One region of the Luteibacter sp. 329MFSha genome, then DNA from elsewhere that is predicted to be linked to it. Evidence: predicted binding sites of a transcription regulator. Region 1 holds the regulator's gene; each other region holds the start of a gene.

What was found. Region 1 encodes FliA, which starts transcription of late flagellar genes. Its sites were predicted from a motif close to TAAAGTTTNNCNNNCNNNGGCCGATAA; they were not measured.
Region 2: BMW54_RS03375 (GGDEF domain-containing protein) is a predicted target of FliA. The motif match lies at 2,222-2,248, and genes of this name have one in related genera.
Region 3: BMW54_RS09060 (HD-GYP domain-containing protein) is a predicted target of FliA. The motif match lies at 2,423-2,449, and genes of this name have one in related genera.

What each region holds. Positions count from the first base shown of each region.
Region 1 covers NZ_FOJE01000001.1:150,471-155,194, forward strand. The annotation lists gene flhF (flagellar biosynthesis protein FlhF) at 1-656, shown strand, start outside; gene BMW54_RS00715 (P-loop NTPase) at 721-1,596, shown strand; gene BMW54_RS00720 (RNA polymerase sigma factor FliA) at 1,593-2,324, shown strand; gene cheY (chemotaxis response regulator CheY) at 2,385-2,786, shown strand; gene BMW54_RS00730 (protein phosphatase CheZ) at 2,795-3,436, shown strand; gene BMW54_RS00735 (chemotaxis protein CheA) at 3,445-4,724, shown strand, end outside.
Region 2 covers NZ_FOJE01000001.1:764,898-769,621, reverse strand. The annotation lists gene BMW54_RS03390 (GNAT family N-acetyltransferase) at 1-100, opposite strand, end outside; gene BMW54_RS03385 (CorA family divalent cation transporter) at 251-1,213, shown strand; gene BMW54_RS03380 (oxygenase MpaB family protein) at 1,216-2,145, shown strand; gene BMW54_RS03375 (GGDEF domain-containing protein) at 2,382-3,440, shown strand; gene BMW54_RS03370 (alpha-ketoglutarate-dependent dioxygenase AlkB) at 3,449-4,072, opposite strand; gene sodC (superoxide dismutase family protein) at 4,080-4,610, opposite strand; gene BMW54_RS03360 (pseudouridine synthase) at 4,724-4,724, opposite strand, start outside.
Region 3 covers NZ_FOJE01000001.1:2,015,146-2,019,869, reverse strand. The annotation lists gene hutU (urocanate hydratase) at 1-1,059, shown strand, start outside; gene BMW54_RS19115 (hypothetical protein) at 1,420-1,554, opposite strand; gene msrA (peptide-methionine (S)-S-oxide reductase MsrA) at 1,678-2,346, opposite strand; gene BMW54_RS09060 (HD-GYP domain-containing protein) at 2,473-3,732, shown strand; gene BMW54_RS09055 (putative bifunctional diguanylate cyclase/phosphodiesterase) at 3,729-4,724, shown strand, end outside.

The DNA.
Region 1 (4,724 bases):
GCGGCGTCACCGCGCTGGTCGGCACCACGGGCGTCGGCAAGACGACGACCATCGCCAAGCTCGCCGCGCGCGCGGTGCTTCGCCACGGCGCGTCGAACGTCGCGCTGATCAGCGCCGACCAGTACCGCATCGGCGCCGGCGCCCAGCTGGAGCATTACGGCCGGTTGCTCGGCGTGCGCGTGTTCAACGCCCACGACGCCACCAGCCTGCGCAACGTGCTGTTGCAGCTGCGCGGCCGCCATACCGTGCTGGTCGACACCGCGGGCCTCGCCGGCAACGATCCCAAGCTGCAGCAGCAGTTCGAGACGCTGCGCGCGACCTCCGACGTCCGCGTCTGCCTGGTGCTCGCCGCCAACGCGCAGGCGCAGGCGATCGACAACGCCATCCGCGCCTATGCGCCGCTGGCGCCGCAGAGCGCGATCCTCACCAAGCTCGACGAGGCGCCGCTGATCGGCGGCGCCCTATCGGCGGTGATCCGCCACGGCATGCCGCTGGACTACACCACGGACGGTCAGCGCGTGCCCGAGGACATCGCCACGGCCGACGCGCACAAGCTCGTCTGCCTCGCCGCGCAGCTCCTCAAGCAGCGCAACGACGAACCCGACGACGCCGTCCTGGCCGAACGGTTCGGCCTCTCACCCCCGGCGATGGCCTGACCGGCCGCGCCGCACCCGCCCGACTCCCTGCGTGACTCCGTCCCATTCCTGCAGTGATCTTTCTATGAACACACACGTCGATACGACCCAGGCCGCCGGCCTCAACTGGCTCGCCGACCGCCGGCCCACCCGCAGCATCGCGATCGCGGGCGGCAAGGGCGGCGTCGGCAAGACCACGGTGGCCGTGAACCTCGGCATGGCGCTGGCCATGGGCGGGCGCGACGTGCTGTTGCTGGATGCCGACCTCGCGATGGCGAACATCGACGTGCTCCTCGGCCTCCAGCCCACGCGGCACCTCGGGCACATGCTCGAAGGCGAATGCGCCATCGAGGACCTGGTGCTCCCGGCCGCGCACGGCCTGAAGGTCATCCCGGCCACGTCCGGCGCCCGTCGCATGGCCCAGCTGCCGAACATCGAGCACGCCGCGGTCATCCGCGCGTTCGACGAGTACACGTTGCCCCCCGAATACCTGATCGTCGACACGGCCGCCGGCATCTCCGACAGCGTGTCGATGTTCGCCGCGGCGTCCGACGAGGTGGTGGTGGTCGTCTGCGACGAGCCGGCCTCGCTGACCGACGCCTATGCCCTGATCAAGGTCATGAGCCGGGAGTTCGCGGTCAACCGCTTCCGCATCGTGGCGAACATGGTCCGGCACGCCCAGGAAGGCCGCCAGCTGTTCGAGAAGCTGTCCCGGGTCACCAACCGCTTCCTCGACGTGTCGCTCGATTTCATGGGGATGGTGCCGCACGACGAGTACCTGCGCCAGGCCATCCGCCGCCAGGCGGCGGTCGTCGACGCCTGGCCGAGCAGCCGCTCCGCGGTCGGATTCAAGAATCTGGCCAGGTCGGTCGATACATGGGGTGAACCCGAGCCCCGTGCGCAGGGCCGTATCGGTTTCTTCGCCGAACGGTCCCACCTGGGGGGAGGGCTGCCACTGTGAGCGTCGCGACCGAATACCTGGAGATCACGCGGATTCCGCCTGACCAACTGGTGAGGACTCACGCGCCGCTGGTGCGTCGCATCGCCTATCACCTGATGGGCAGGCTGCCGCCAAGCGTGGATGCGAACGACCTCATGCAGGCCGGGATGATCGGACTGCTCGAGGCCGCGAGGAATTATTCGCCGACTCGCGCGGCCAGCTTCGAAACCTATGCGGGCATCCGCATACGTGGCGCCATGCTGGACGAACTGCGCAAGACGGACTGGACCCCGCGCTCCGTCCACCGGAAGTTGCGCGAGGTGGCGGAGGTGACGAGGCAGATCGAAAACGAGACGGGCGCGGATGCCGAAGACGCGGAAGTGATGAAGCGGCTGGGCATCGACGCCATGGAATACAACCAGATCCTGGCCGACGCGGCGAGCGCGCGGTTGCTGAGCCTGACGGCGCCCGAAGGCGACGAGGGCGCGGCGATCGACGTCGCGGACCCGGACGCCACGGGCCCGGAAGGATTGTTCGAGCAGGAAGGCCTGCGCGACGCGCTGGCGCAGTCCATCGACGGACTGCCCGAGCGCGAGAAGCTGGTCATGTCGCTGTACTACGATGAAGAACTCAACCTGAAGGAAATCGGTGCGGTGCTGGGGGTGAGCGAATCGCGGGTGTGCCAGATCCATGGCCAGGCCCTGATCCGCCTCCGTGCACGCATGTCGGGTTGGAAAGACAAGCATTGACGGCATCCCGGTGCCGTCGCCGGTAAGAAGCACGCGCGGTCAGCAAGGCGGAGACGAGTTTTGGACAAGAACATGAAGATCCTCGTGGTGGACGATTTCTCCACCATGCGACGCATCGTCAGGAACCTGCTGGTGGAGCTCGGCTTCACCAACACCCTGATCCAGGAAGCCGAAGACGGCAACGCGGCCCTCGCGATGCTGCGCTCGCAATCCTTCGACCTCGTGGTCACCGACTGGAACATGCCCAACATGACGGGCATCGAGCTCCTGCGCGCCATCCGCGCGGACGCCGCGCTCAAAGCGTTGCCGGTGCTGATGGTCACCGCCGAGAACAATCGCGACCAGATCATCGCCGCCGCGCAGAGCGGCGTGAACGGCTACGTCGTGAAGCCGTTCACGGCCGTCACGCTGAAGGAAAAACTCGACAAGATCTTCGAGCGGCTCGCCGCGGCCGCCGGCTAAGGATGACGATGAACACGATGCTTTCCAGCGGCCGCGATGTCGCCCCCGAACTGCGCGAACTTTTCGAGGCCGACGACACCGTGGCCTTCGAGCACGCGCTCGACAACCTCCTGCGCACGCGCGAGCAGCACATCTTCCTCGCGCTCGGTCACCTCGCGCGCGACCTGCACGAGTCGGCGCGGCGCCTTGCCGCCGATATCTCCACCGACGGCGTCCCGGGCAACATGAGCGACGCGCGCAAGCATCTGCGCGACGTCCTCGAGATGAGCTCGCAGGCGGCCCACCGCACGCTCGACTTCAGCGAGAAGCTGCGCCCCCAGGCGCAGGCGCTGGCCCGCCAGGCCGACGAGGTGCTCGTGCTCGACCAGGCCGATCCGGCGTTCGCCAGCAACGCCACGGCACTGGCCGTGCGCGTGGGCGACTTCGCGCAGAGCTGCGACATCGGGTTCGGCGAAATGGTCGAAGCCCAGTCCTGGCAAGACCTCTCCGGCCAGCGCGTGGCGCAGGTCGAGGCGTTCATGGCGAAGGTCGAATCCTCGCTCGTGGAGCTGGTGCGACTCACCGGGTCGCTCGCGGGCGGCGCGGCACCGGCGGCCGACAAGGTCAGCCAGGACGAAGTGGACCGCCTGCTCAGCGAATTCGGGTTCTGAGCGCGCTTATGAGCGTGGAGCTGGACAACGAGCTTCTCAACGTCTTCCTCATCGAGGCGCGGGAACTGCTCGAGAGCCTGGGCGAACAGCTGGTGGACCTTGAGTCCACGCCCGGCGACGTCGAACTGCTGAACGCGGTGTTCCGCGCGTTCCATACCGTCAAGGGTGGCGCGGGCTTCCTCGGCCTCAATCCGATGGTCGAGCTGTGCCATCGCGCGGAAGATCTCCTCAACGAGGCCCGCAACGGGGCGATCGTGCTCGATGCGGGCTTCATGGACGCGCTGCTGGAATCGCTCGACCTGCTCAACGACATGATGCGCGCCGCCGACGGTGGCGTGCCGATCGAAGCCGCGCCCCGTTCGCTGCTCGATCGCCTGCTCATTCCCGGCCGCGCGGCGACGGCGGCACCGGTGGCGCTCGCGGCACCCGTGGCGGTCGCCGCCAGCGCACCCGCGCGCGCGCACGATCCGATCGAAGACGAATTCGAGGCGATGCTCGACGCCGCCCGCAGCGATCGGGCGCCCACGCCGGCACCGTCCGGCACCATTTCCGACGACGAGTTCGAAGCGCTGCTCGACTCGCTTTACGGCACGGCTGCGCCGGGCTCCGAGCCCGTCGGCGGCGTGCCGCCGGCGGTTGCGGCTCCGGCGCCAGCCACCGACACGAACGCCATCAGCGACGACGAATTCGAGGCGCTGCTCGACAGCCTGCATGGCACGGCCGCGCCCGGCACCACGCCGATTGCGGCGCCCGAGCCGCTCGCGCCGGCGGCGGTGGCAGCGACCGCGGCGCCCGTCGCCCCGGCTCCCGCGTCCAGCACCGACGACACATCGGCGAAGCCGAAAGCCGCGACCGAAAAACGCGGCGCCCAGGCGGCCGACACCACCGTCCGCGTCGACACGCACCGCCTCGACGGTCTCGTCGACGCCGCGGGCGAACTCGTGCTGGTGCGCAACCGCCTGAGCAACCTCGCGCCACGCGGCACGAACGATCCCATGGAGCGCGCGATCGGCGAGCTCGAGCGCGTGGCCGAAGACCTGCAGAACGCCGTGCTGCGCATGCGCATGCAGCCGGTGGGCAAGCTGTTCTCGCGCTTCCCGCGCATCGTGCGCGATCTCGCCCGCCAGCTCGGCAAGGAGATCGAGCTCGTCACCGAGGGCGAGGACACCGACATCGACCGCACCGTGGTCGAGGCGCTGGCCGATCCCCTGGTGCACCTGCTGCGCAACGCGGTCGACCACGGCGTCGAAATGCCCGACGCGCGTGCCCGCGAGGGAAAGCCGCGCGC
Region 2 (4,724 bases), 610 kb from region 1:
GCCGGTACTCCACCTCGCAGTCGTAGCCATCGACGACGGCCCTGAACACCTGGTTCGCCTCGTCGTGGATGATTTCCAGCGGTTTGGCCACGTCGCTCATCGTTCTCTCCGGCATGGGGTCATGTGCCAAGCATGCGCGTCTCCGGCGGCCGATGCCATCCACGTGGCGCAAACGCCGCGGGCGTAAACTGCCGTACGTTCCGGCCTCGCGGCCGGTGATTTCCTGCGAATCGCGAGGCCACGAGCGCACGTGCTGACCATCCACGAGCAAGGACACAGCGGACCGCCCGCCACCTGGAAGCCCGGCATGGGGCGTCCGGACAAGCCGATCTGGATCGACCTGTTCGATCCTTCACAGGAAGAGCGTGCCTGCGCCGCGGAGATCACCGGCCTCCGCATCCCGGAGCGCGGCGACGTGGACAACCTCGCGCTGTCGAGCCGCATCCGCACCGACGACGACGCGATGTACCTGTCCATCCCCTATTTCGCGGACAGCGCGAACGGACACAAGGCGGCGCCGGTCGGCATCGTGGTGACGGACCGCGTGCTGATGACGCTGCGCTTCGCGCCCTCCCCCGCCTTCGATCTCGCGAACGAAAGCTGCAACGTGCACCGCTGGGAATCCAGCGCGGACGTCCTGGCGACGCTCATCGAAGCCATCGTGAACCTCGCCGCCAAGCGGATGGAAGACGTCTCGGCCGACCTGAAGAAGCTTTCCGACCGCATCTTCACCCGCGAACGCATCGGCACGCCGGCGCTGCGCAACTGCATGCTCGAGGTCGGCCGCCTCGAGGGCGAGCAGGCGCGCAACCGCTCGTCGATGCTGGGCGTGCAGCGCATCGTCTCGTTCGTGCGCGCGAAGAAACCCGACTGGATGCCGGACGAGGTGGAGCTGCGGCTGCGCGTCGTCGACCACGACCTGCGCACGCTCGACGAGTTCGACGACCAGCTGACGAACAAGCTGCAGTTCCTGCTCGACGCCAGCCTGGGCTTCATCAGCACCGACCAGAACCACGTGATGAAGGTGCTCACCGTCACCTCGGTGGCGACGATTCCTCCCGTGATCCTCGCGGGCATCTGGGGCATGAACTTCAAACGGATGCCCGAGCTCGACTGGACGTTCGGCTACCCGCTCGCGCTCGGCGCCATCGCGCTGAGCATCCTGCTGCCCGTGCTGTTCTTCAAATGGCGGGGCTGGCTGTCGGGCGACTGATCATGGGAGCGTTCGGCCATCTCCTGCGACCGGCCGCGGGCCCCATCCGCCGCTGGGTGCTATCGGCGTTCCCGCGTCCGCAGACCGGCGCCATCGACTACGACCATCCCGCGGGCGATCCCGGCCTGTTCGGTCCCTCCAGCGTCACCTGGCGCGTGCATGCCGACTTCTGCGGCATGCTGGCGGGCGGCCTGTGCGCGCTCTACCTGCAGACGCTGCATCCGCGTGCGCTGGCCGGCGTCTGGGATCACTCCAACTTCCGCGAGGACCTCGTCGGCCGGCTGCGACGGACCACCGCCTTCGTCGGCGGCACCACGTATGCCCCCACGGCGGCCGCGCAAGAGATGATCGAGCACGTGCGGCGCATCCACGCGCGGGTCCGCGGCAGCGACGAAGCCGGCGTGCCCTATGCCGCCGACGACCCCGACCTGCTCACCTGGGTCCACGTCAGCGAGATGTCGAGCTTCCTCGCGGGATATCGGGCGTATGGCCCGCTGGACGTCCCCGCCCGGATCGCCGATGCGTATCTGGACGAGACGCGCCGCGTGGCCGAGGCACTCGGCGCGCGCGACGTGCCGGGTTCCGTGGCGGCGTTGGACGCGTACATCGACCATGTCCGGCCGACGCTCGTCTACGGCGAACGCTCGCGCGTCGTGCTCGAGATCCTGGCGCGCCTCGACCTGCCGGTACCCTTGGCGGGGCTTTCCCGCGACGTCTTCCTCCATGCCGGCGCCGCGTTGCTTCCGCCCTGGGCGAACGAGCTTCTCGGCCGGTCGGAGCAAGACCTCCGCAAGGCGCGGCTGGCATCGGCGGCGCTACGCCGCATGGCGCCCCTGTTCCGCGCCGCGCTCACCGAAGGCGTCGCCTCGCGCTCGTGCCGCAGGGTCGGCGTCGATCCCGGGATTCTCGACCGCTGGCCGACCACCCCCTAACGCACTCCTTCACGTTTGTTAAGACCAACGACTGCGACGTCCTTCACATTTCCTTACATCCAGCCCGCTTTTCCCCTAAAGTTCCCGGCTGGACCGCCGTAATTACTTACTGGGGACATGCCAGTCGGGGTTCGGCAGACATGCACACCGGGGCGCGATCCGGCCCGACTTCGGGGGAGGTGGTAAGTGCGAATCCATAAGGTCAGTCACATCGTCGGCATGGGGACGCTCCCGACATGAGAGCACCCTGGCATGCCCTTGCCGGCGTGATGCCGGAGTCGCGCCTGCTCGCGTCCGTGGCGGAGTTCACGCACCACCGGGACATCGACGCGCTGGACCATAGCGTGGTGCTCTCGCTCGCCGAACTCGTCTCCGTCAACAGCGTCACGTTGTGCAAGCGCGGCGACAGCATGAACCATCCCGTCGAGTCGATCGTAGTGTGCTCGCGCAAGCCGGACGGCGCGTTCGTCGTCGAGGCGATCGATCCCATCCGCGAGGGCGATCCCATCGACACCATCGTGTGCGCGATGGAGATGCTCGAGGCGATCAGCGACGTCACCGACGACGGCATCAGCCGCCTCGTCATACCGATCCAGCGCGACAACGCGGCCATCGGCGCGCTGATGCTCGAATCCGAAGATGCGCTCGACCACGTCCGCACGATGGTCGAAGGGTTCGCGCGCATCTACGGCAACTACATCGCCCTGCTCAACGACAGCGAGCGCGACAAGCTCACCGGCCTGTACAACCGCCGCAGTTTCGAGCAGCGCCTGCAGCGACTGCTGAAGCTCCAGCGGCAGCGCGCGCGGGGCCCATCCGACGACGGCGTGCCGGGCGACCGCGTGTCGCAGCTCTACCTCGCCATCCTCGACATCGACCACTTCAAGCGCATCAACGACACCTACGGCCACGTGTACGGGGACGAGGTGATCCTGATGCTCGCGCAGCAGATGCGCGCGTGCTTCCGCTCCAGCGACGTGCTGTTCCGCTTCGGCGGCGAGGAGTTCGTCGTGCTGCTCGCCGCGCAGGACGACGCCGAGGTTCACGACGTACTGGACCGCTTCCGGACGTTCGTCGGCGCCCACGCCTATCCGCAGGTCGGACACGTGACCGTCAGCGTGGGCTATGCGCGCATCACGGAGCACGACTACCCGGAGATCGTGCTCGACCGTGCGGACAAGGCGCTGTACTTCGCCAAGCAGCACGGTCGCGACAGCGTGCACGGATACGAGACGCTCGCGGCGCTCGGCGAACTGAGCGCTCCAGTGGCGCTGGGCAGCATCGACCTGTTCTGAGCACGCCCTCAGGCGGGTTGGCGATGCGTCACGTAGCGGCGCCCGCCGGCCTTGCCGCCCGGGCGGACGCGGAAGGCCAGGCTGATCCGTGGCCCGACCGTCGTCCGCGTCTTCGGGATGCCGTGGTCGTAGTGGAACTGCGTGGCGTAACTCATCGTCAGCAGGCTGCCGGCTTCCATGTCGAGGTCGAAACGCCGCTTCGGCGGCTCGCGCTCGCGCAGGGTCATGCGGCGCGTGGCGCCGAGCGACAGCAGCGCGATCGGCGCGCCCTCGACCAGCTCCTCGATGTGATCGTTGTGCGGCGCCACGCTGTCCTGTCCGTCGCGATACAGGTTCAGCCCGACCGACGTGTACGCGATGCCGCTGCGCGCGATGACGATGGCGGCGGCTTCCGCGATCGCCGAAGGAAGGCCCGCCTCGTCCAGCGCGTAATGCTGCACCAGACGCGGCACGGCGACGTCCCGTCCGTACATGGTCCGGCGCTGCGCCTCCCAGGGAATCTCCGCCTGCAACGACGCGAACCAGTCCGCGGCCTGCCCGGGCGGGACGACGCCGGGCTCGTACGCGAACCGCCCGTGCTCGTCGTCGACGATCACGAGCGGTCCGGAGGCGAACAGCCCACCTTGCGACATGGCTTCCTTACTTGACGACGCCGCAGGCGATGCGGGCACCGCCGCCGCCGAGGGCTTCGGGCTTGTCGGAGTAATTGTCGCCGCCCGCGTGGATCATCAGCGCGTGGCCCTTGAGCGTGGCGAGCGACTTCAGGTTCGGCGCGGTGACGGCCGTGGTGTCCGTGCCGTCGGCACCCACGGTGATCTTCGGCAGGTCGCCCTCATGGCCGGCCGTCGAATCCGGGCCTTCGTGCTTGCCCGTCTTGTTCGGGTCGTAATGGCCGCCGGCGGCGAGCGCCGCGCCCTTCTTGCCGTCCTTCTCGCCCGGAGCGCAGCTCGGCTTCTCGTGCAGGTGGAAGCCATGCTCACCGGGCGGCAGGCCCTTCAGGTCGGGCGTGAAGACGAGGCCACCGGCGCTCTCGGTCACGGTGACCTTGCCGACCGAGGCGCCCGCACCGTCGGCGGTGACGAGGGTCAGGGGCACGACCACGCTCTTCTCGGCGGCCTGGGCGGCGACGCAGACCACGAGCCCGGCCAGGGCGACGGCGATTCGTTTCATCTTGCACACTCCTTGGGGTCGAAAGACTTCCCGATACTGCATCGGGTGTGCACGACGCGTCCATAACAAAAGCGGCGCACGGTGCGGAAGCGCGCGCCCTGTCGATGCGCGACT
Region 3 (4,724 bases), 1.9 Mb from region 1:
AAGACGCGTTACGTCGACGAACAGGCGACGGACCTCGACGATGCGCTGGCCCGCCTGGACCGCTATGCGAAGGAGGGGCGCGCCGTCTCGGTGGCGCTGCTCGGCAACGCCGCCGATGTCCTGCCGGAGCTCGTGAAGCGCGGGGTGCGGCCCGACGCCGTCACCGACCAGACCAGCGCGCACGACCCGGTCAACGGGTACCTGCCGTCGGGATGGACGGTCGAGGAATGGTTCGAGCGGCGCAAGAGCGATCCGGCGGGCACCTCGCGCGCCGCGAAGGCATCGATGCGGCGCCACGTCGAAGCGATGCTCGCGTTCCACGCGATGGGCGTGCCGACCTTCGACTACGGCAACAACATCCGCCAGATGGCGAAGGACGAGGGCCTCACGGAGGCCTTCGCGTTCCCGGGCTTCGTGCCGGCGTTCGTGCGGCCGCTGTTCTGCCGCGGCGTCGGCCCGTTCCGCTGGGTGGCGCTATCGGGCGATCCCGAGGACATCTACAAGACCGACGCGAAGGTGAAGGAGCTGATCCCCGACGATCCGCACCTGCACCGCTGGCTCGACATGGCGCGTGAGCGCATCAGCTTCCAGGGACTGCCAGCGCGCATCTGCTGGGTCGGCCTCGGCGAGCGCCACCGCCTGGGCCTGGCGTTCAACGAAATGGTCCGCAACGGCGAACTCAAGGCCCCGGTGGTGATCGGCCGCGACCACCTGGATTCCGGTTCCGTCGCCAGCCCGAACCGCGAGACCGAGGCGATGCGCGACGGCAGCGACGCCGTCAGCGACTGGCCGCTGCTCAACGCGATGCTCAACGTCGCGGGCGGTGCGACCTGGGTCAGCCTGCACCACGGCGGTGGCGTCGGCATGGGATACAGCCAGCACAGCGGCGTGGTGATCGTCTGCGACGGCACCGAGGAGGCCGACCGCCGGATCGCCCGCGTACTGTGGAACGATCCGGGCACGGGTGTCATGCGGCACGCGGACGCCGGCTACCCCGAAGCGATCGCCTGCGCCCGCGAGCAGGGCCTCGACCTGCCGATGCTGACGCCCATGTCGTAGGAGCGCGCACTGCGCGCGACATCTTTTCGCCTCGGTTCCCAAGGTCTGCGCGCCAGCTCCGCGGCGTGGCCCCAGAACATGTCGCGCGCAGGGCGCGCTCCTGCGAAGGCCGGCGATCAGCGGCCGTTCGCCCAGCCCGGCACGTAGCGCTCCGGGTAGATCCGCTGTAGCGCCAGCACCTTGGGCAGGTCGTTGATCACGCGAGCAGGGCCTCGACCTGCCGATATTGACGTCCATGTCGTAGGAGCGCGCCCTGCGCGCGACATCTTTTCGCCTCGGTTCCCAAGGTCTGCGCGCCAGCTCCGGTGCGTGGCCTCAGAACATGTCGCGCGCAGGGCGCGCTCCTGCGAAGGCCGGCGATCAGCGGCCGTTCGCCCAGCCCGGCACGTAGCGCTCCGGGTAGATTCGCTGTAGCGCCAGCACCTTGGGCAGGTCGTTGATCACGATCGCCTGCGCCCGCGAGCAGGGCCTCGACCTGGCGATGCTGACGCCCATGTCGTAGGAGCGCGCCCTGCGCGCGACATCTTTTCGCCTCGGTTCCCAAGGTCTGCGCGCCAGCTCCGGTGCGTGGCCTCAGAACATGTCGCGCGCAGGGCGCGCTCCTGCGAAGGCCGGCGATCAGCGGCCGTTCGCCCAGCCCGGGACGTAGCGCTCCGGGTAGATGCGCTGTAGCGCCAGCACCTTGGGCAGGTCGTTGATCACGATGTAGCGGTCGTCCGGGTTCTGGCGCATGTAGTCCTGGTGATAGTCCTCGGCCGGATAGAACGCCTTCAGCGGGGTGACGTGGGTGACGATGGGGGCGGGGAAGCTCTTCGCCGCGGTGAGCTGGGCGACGTAGGCATCGGCCACCTTCTTCTGCTCCGGCGTGGCGTAGAAGATCGCGGAACGGTACTGGGTGCCGGTGTCGGGCCCCTGGCGGTTCAGCTGGGTCGGGTCCTGCACCACGGAGAAGAAGACCTGGAGCAGCTGGCCATAGGTCACCTGCGCCGGGTCGTAGACGACGCGGACCGATTCGGCGTGCCCGGTGTCGCCCTCGCTGACGTCGTCGTAGTTCGCGTGGGCGGCGTCGCCGCCCGAATAGCCCGCGCGGACGCTCTTCACGCCGCGAACGTGCTGGAAGACACCCTCCACGCCCCAGAAACACCCGCCGGCGAAGACGGCGGTGGCTTCCCCGGCGGCCGGGGTGGCGTCCACGGTGGGGGCGGGCAGTTTGAGTCCCTCGTCCCGCGCGGCGGCGGACGAGCAGGCGGCGAGGGCGACGAACAGGGTCGAAAGGAGGCGGCGCATGGGAAGCTCCTGGAGGGTTACGCCTCAATAGACCGGGGCCACCGCGTATTCCTCACGTCCGTCTCTTCAGGATCGCGAAAGGGTGCCGATAAAGGGCAGATATCTTCGTCTGGAGGGAGCGGAAGCGTGGCGTACGACCTGGTGGAGAGACGCGTGTTCGTGACCGACCTCGAGGTCGGCATGTACGTCAGTCGTCTCGATTGCGAGTGGTCGGACACCCCGTTTCCGCTGCAGGGCGTGCCCATCACGTCCCGCGACGACATCGAGCGCCTCGCGAAGTTCTGCAAATACGTCTTCGTCGACCTGCATCGTCGCGTGGCGCCGGCGGCCGTGTCGACCGTCGTCGGCGCGCCGCCGCGCTTCGCGGGCGCCCGCACGGGTGGGGCCCTGGGGCCCGCCCCGGTGAATCCGCGGCTGGTGCCCAGCCACACCTATACCGACACCGCTTCGTTCGACGACGAGGTGCCTCGCGCGCACGAGGCTTTCGAAGGCGTCACGCGCTTCGCCGAGCGCCTGGTCGACGACATCCAGGAGGGAAGGCCGATCGACCCCGGCGCCGTCGAGCAGGCCGTGCGGCCGCTCGTGGCGAGCGTCCTGCGCAGCGGCGATGCCTTCTCGTGGGTGGAGAGCCTGCGTCGCCGCGACACCTATACCTACCAGCACGCCGTGGGCTGCAGCACGCTCGCCGCGGCCTTCGGCCGGCACATGGGCTTCGCGCCCGAGGCCATCGTCAGCCTCGCCGCCGGCGGGTTGCTGATGGATGTCGGCAAGGCGCAGCTGCCGGAGGAAATGCTCAACCGGGCCGGGCCGCTCAACGACGACGAATGGGAACTCGCAAGGCAGCACGTCACCGAAGGCGTGGCGATCCTCGACCATTCCGGCGTCGACGATCCGGACGTGCGCGACATGCTGTTGACGCACCACGAGCGTTACGACGGCAGCGGATACCCCGAAGGCCTCGCCGGCGCGGCGATCCCGCTCGCGGGGCGCATGGCGGCGATCATCGACACATACCACGCGATGTCGTCGCGGCGGCCGTACCGGCCCGCGGTGTCGCAACACCTCGCCCTGCGCGAGCTCTACGCCGGGCGCGATCGTCTGTTCCAGGCGGAGCTCGTCGAACAGTTCCAGGCGTGCCTCGGCGTCTATCCCACCGGAACGCTGGTGGAACTCAACACGGGTGAAGTCGCGATCGTGATGGTGCAGAATCAGGTCCGCCGCCTGCAGCCGCGTGTGGCCGTCCTGACGCGTACGGACAAGGGGCCGCGCGACGAATTCCTGATCGTCGACCTCATGTACCAGGCGGACGTGGTTCGCAGGGAAATCCTGCGTACACTGCCGCCCGGTAGCTACGGCATCGATCCCAGCGAGTATTTCCTTCCATGAGTGAACGCGCCGACATCCTGCCTGCCGTGCAGGTCATCCTCGACCGGGTCGTCCCCGATAGGAGCTGGCGTGCCGTGCTCGTGGTCCGCCTGCAAGGCATCCGCGAGGCGCAGCTGCGTTTCGGCTACGACTTCGGCAGCGAGATCATGCTCGCCGCCCGGGGCCGGCTCGTCGACGCCCTGCGGCATGTCGATACCGTGTTCGTCGCGGGCGACGATTCATTCGTGGTCGTGTTGCCGTCGGTGCGCAACCGCACGCATGCGCTGCTCGCCGCCACGCGCATCGTCGGTGCCTTCGACAGTCCACTGCTTCGCGGCGAGCGTCCCTGGCACGGACGACCTGTCGTCGGTGTCGCCGTCCATCCGGAGCACGGCACCTCCGCCGAGTTGCTCTACCGGCGCGCCGAGCTGGCGCACGACGAAGCCCTGCGCATCGGCGAGCCGTTCGCGCTGTATCAGCCGGATGCCACGCCGGTGGAGATCCTCTACGGCGAGCTTCGCGAGGACATCGAGGCCAACCGCCTCCACGTCGCCTTCCAGCCGCTGCGCGACTTGCGCTCGGGCGAAATGGTGCGCGTGGAGTCGCTGTCGCGCTGGACCACGACCGCGCAGGTGCACGTCGCGCCGGCCGATTTCATCCAGTTCGCCGAGCGCAGCGACCTGATCGTGCCGCTGACCCGCTGGAGCCTCAACGCGTCGCTACGGCACGCGGCGGCGCTGCACCGCGGCGGCTGTCCGCTCGATGTGGCGATCAACCTTTCGCCGCGCGTCTTCGCGGAACAGGGCTTCGCCGAGCAGATGATCGGTGCCATGGACATCTGGGGCGTGCCGCCCACGGCCGTGATCGTGGAGATCACCGAGACGGCGCTGCTCACCGATCTCGACATGAGCGTGCGCGTGCTGCGCAGCCTGCGCGACCGTGGCGTGCGCGTCGCGATCGACGACTTCGGCACCGGCTACGCGTCGTTCGCGTATCTGCGCCACTTCCCGGCC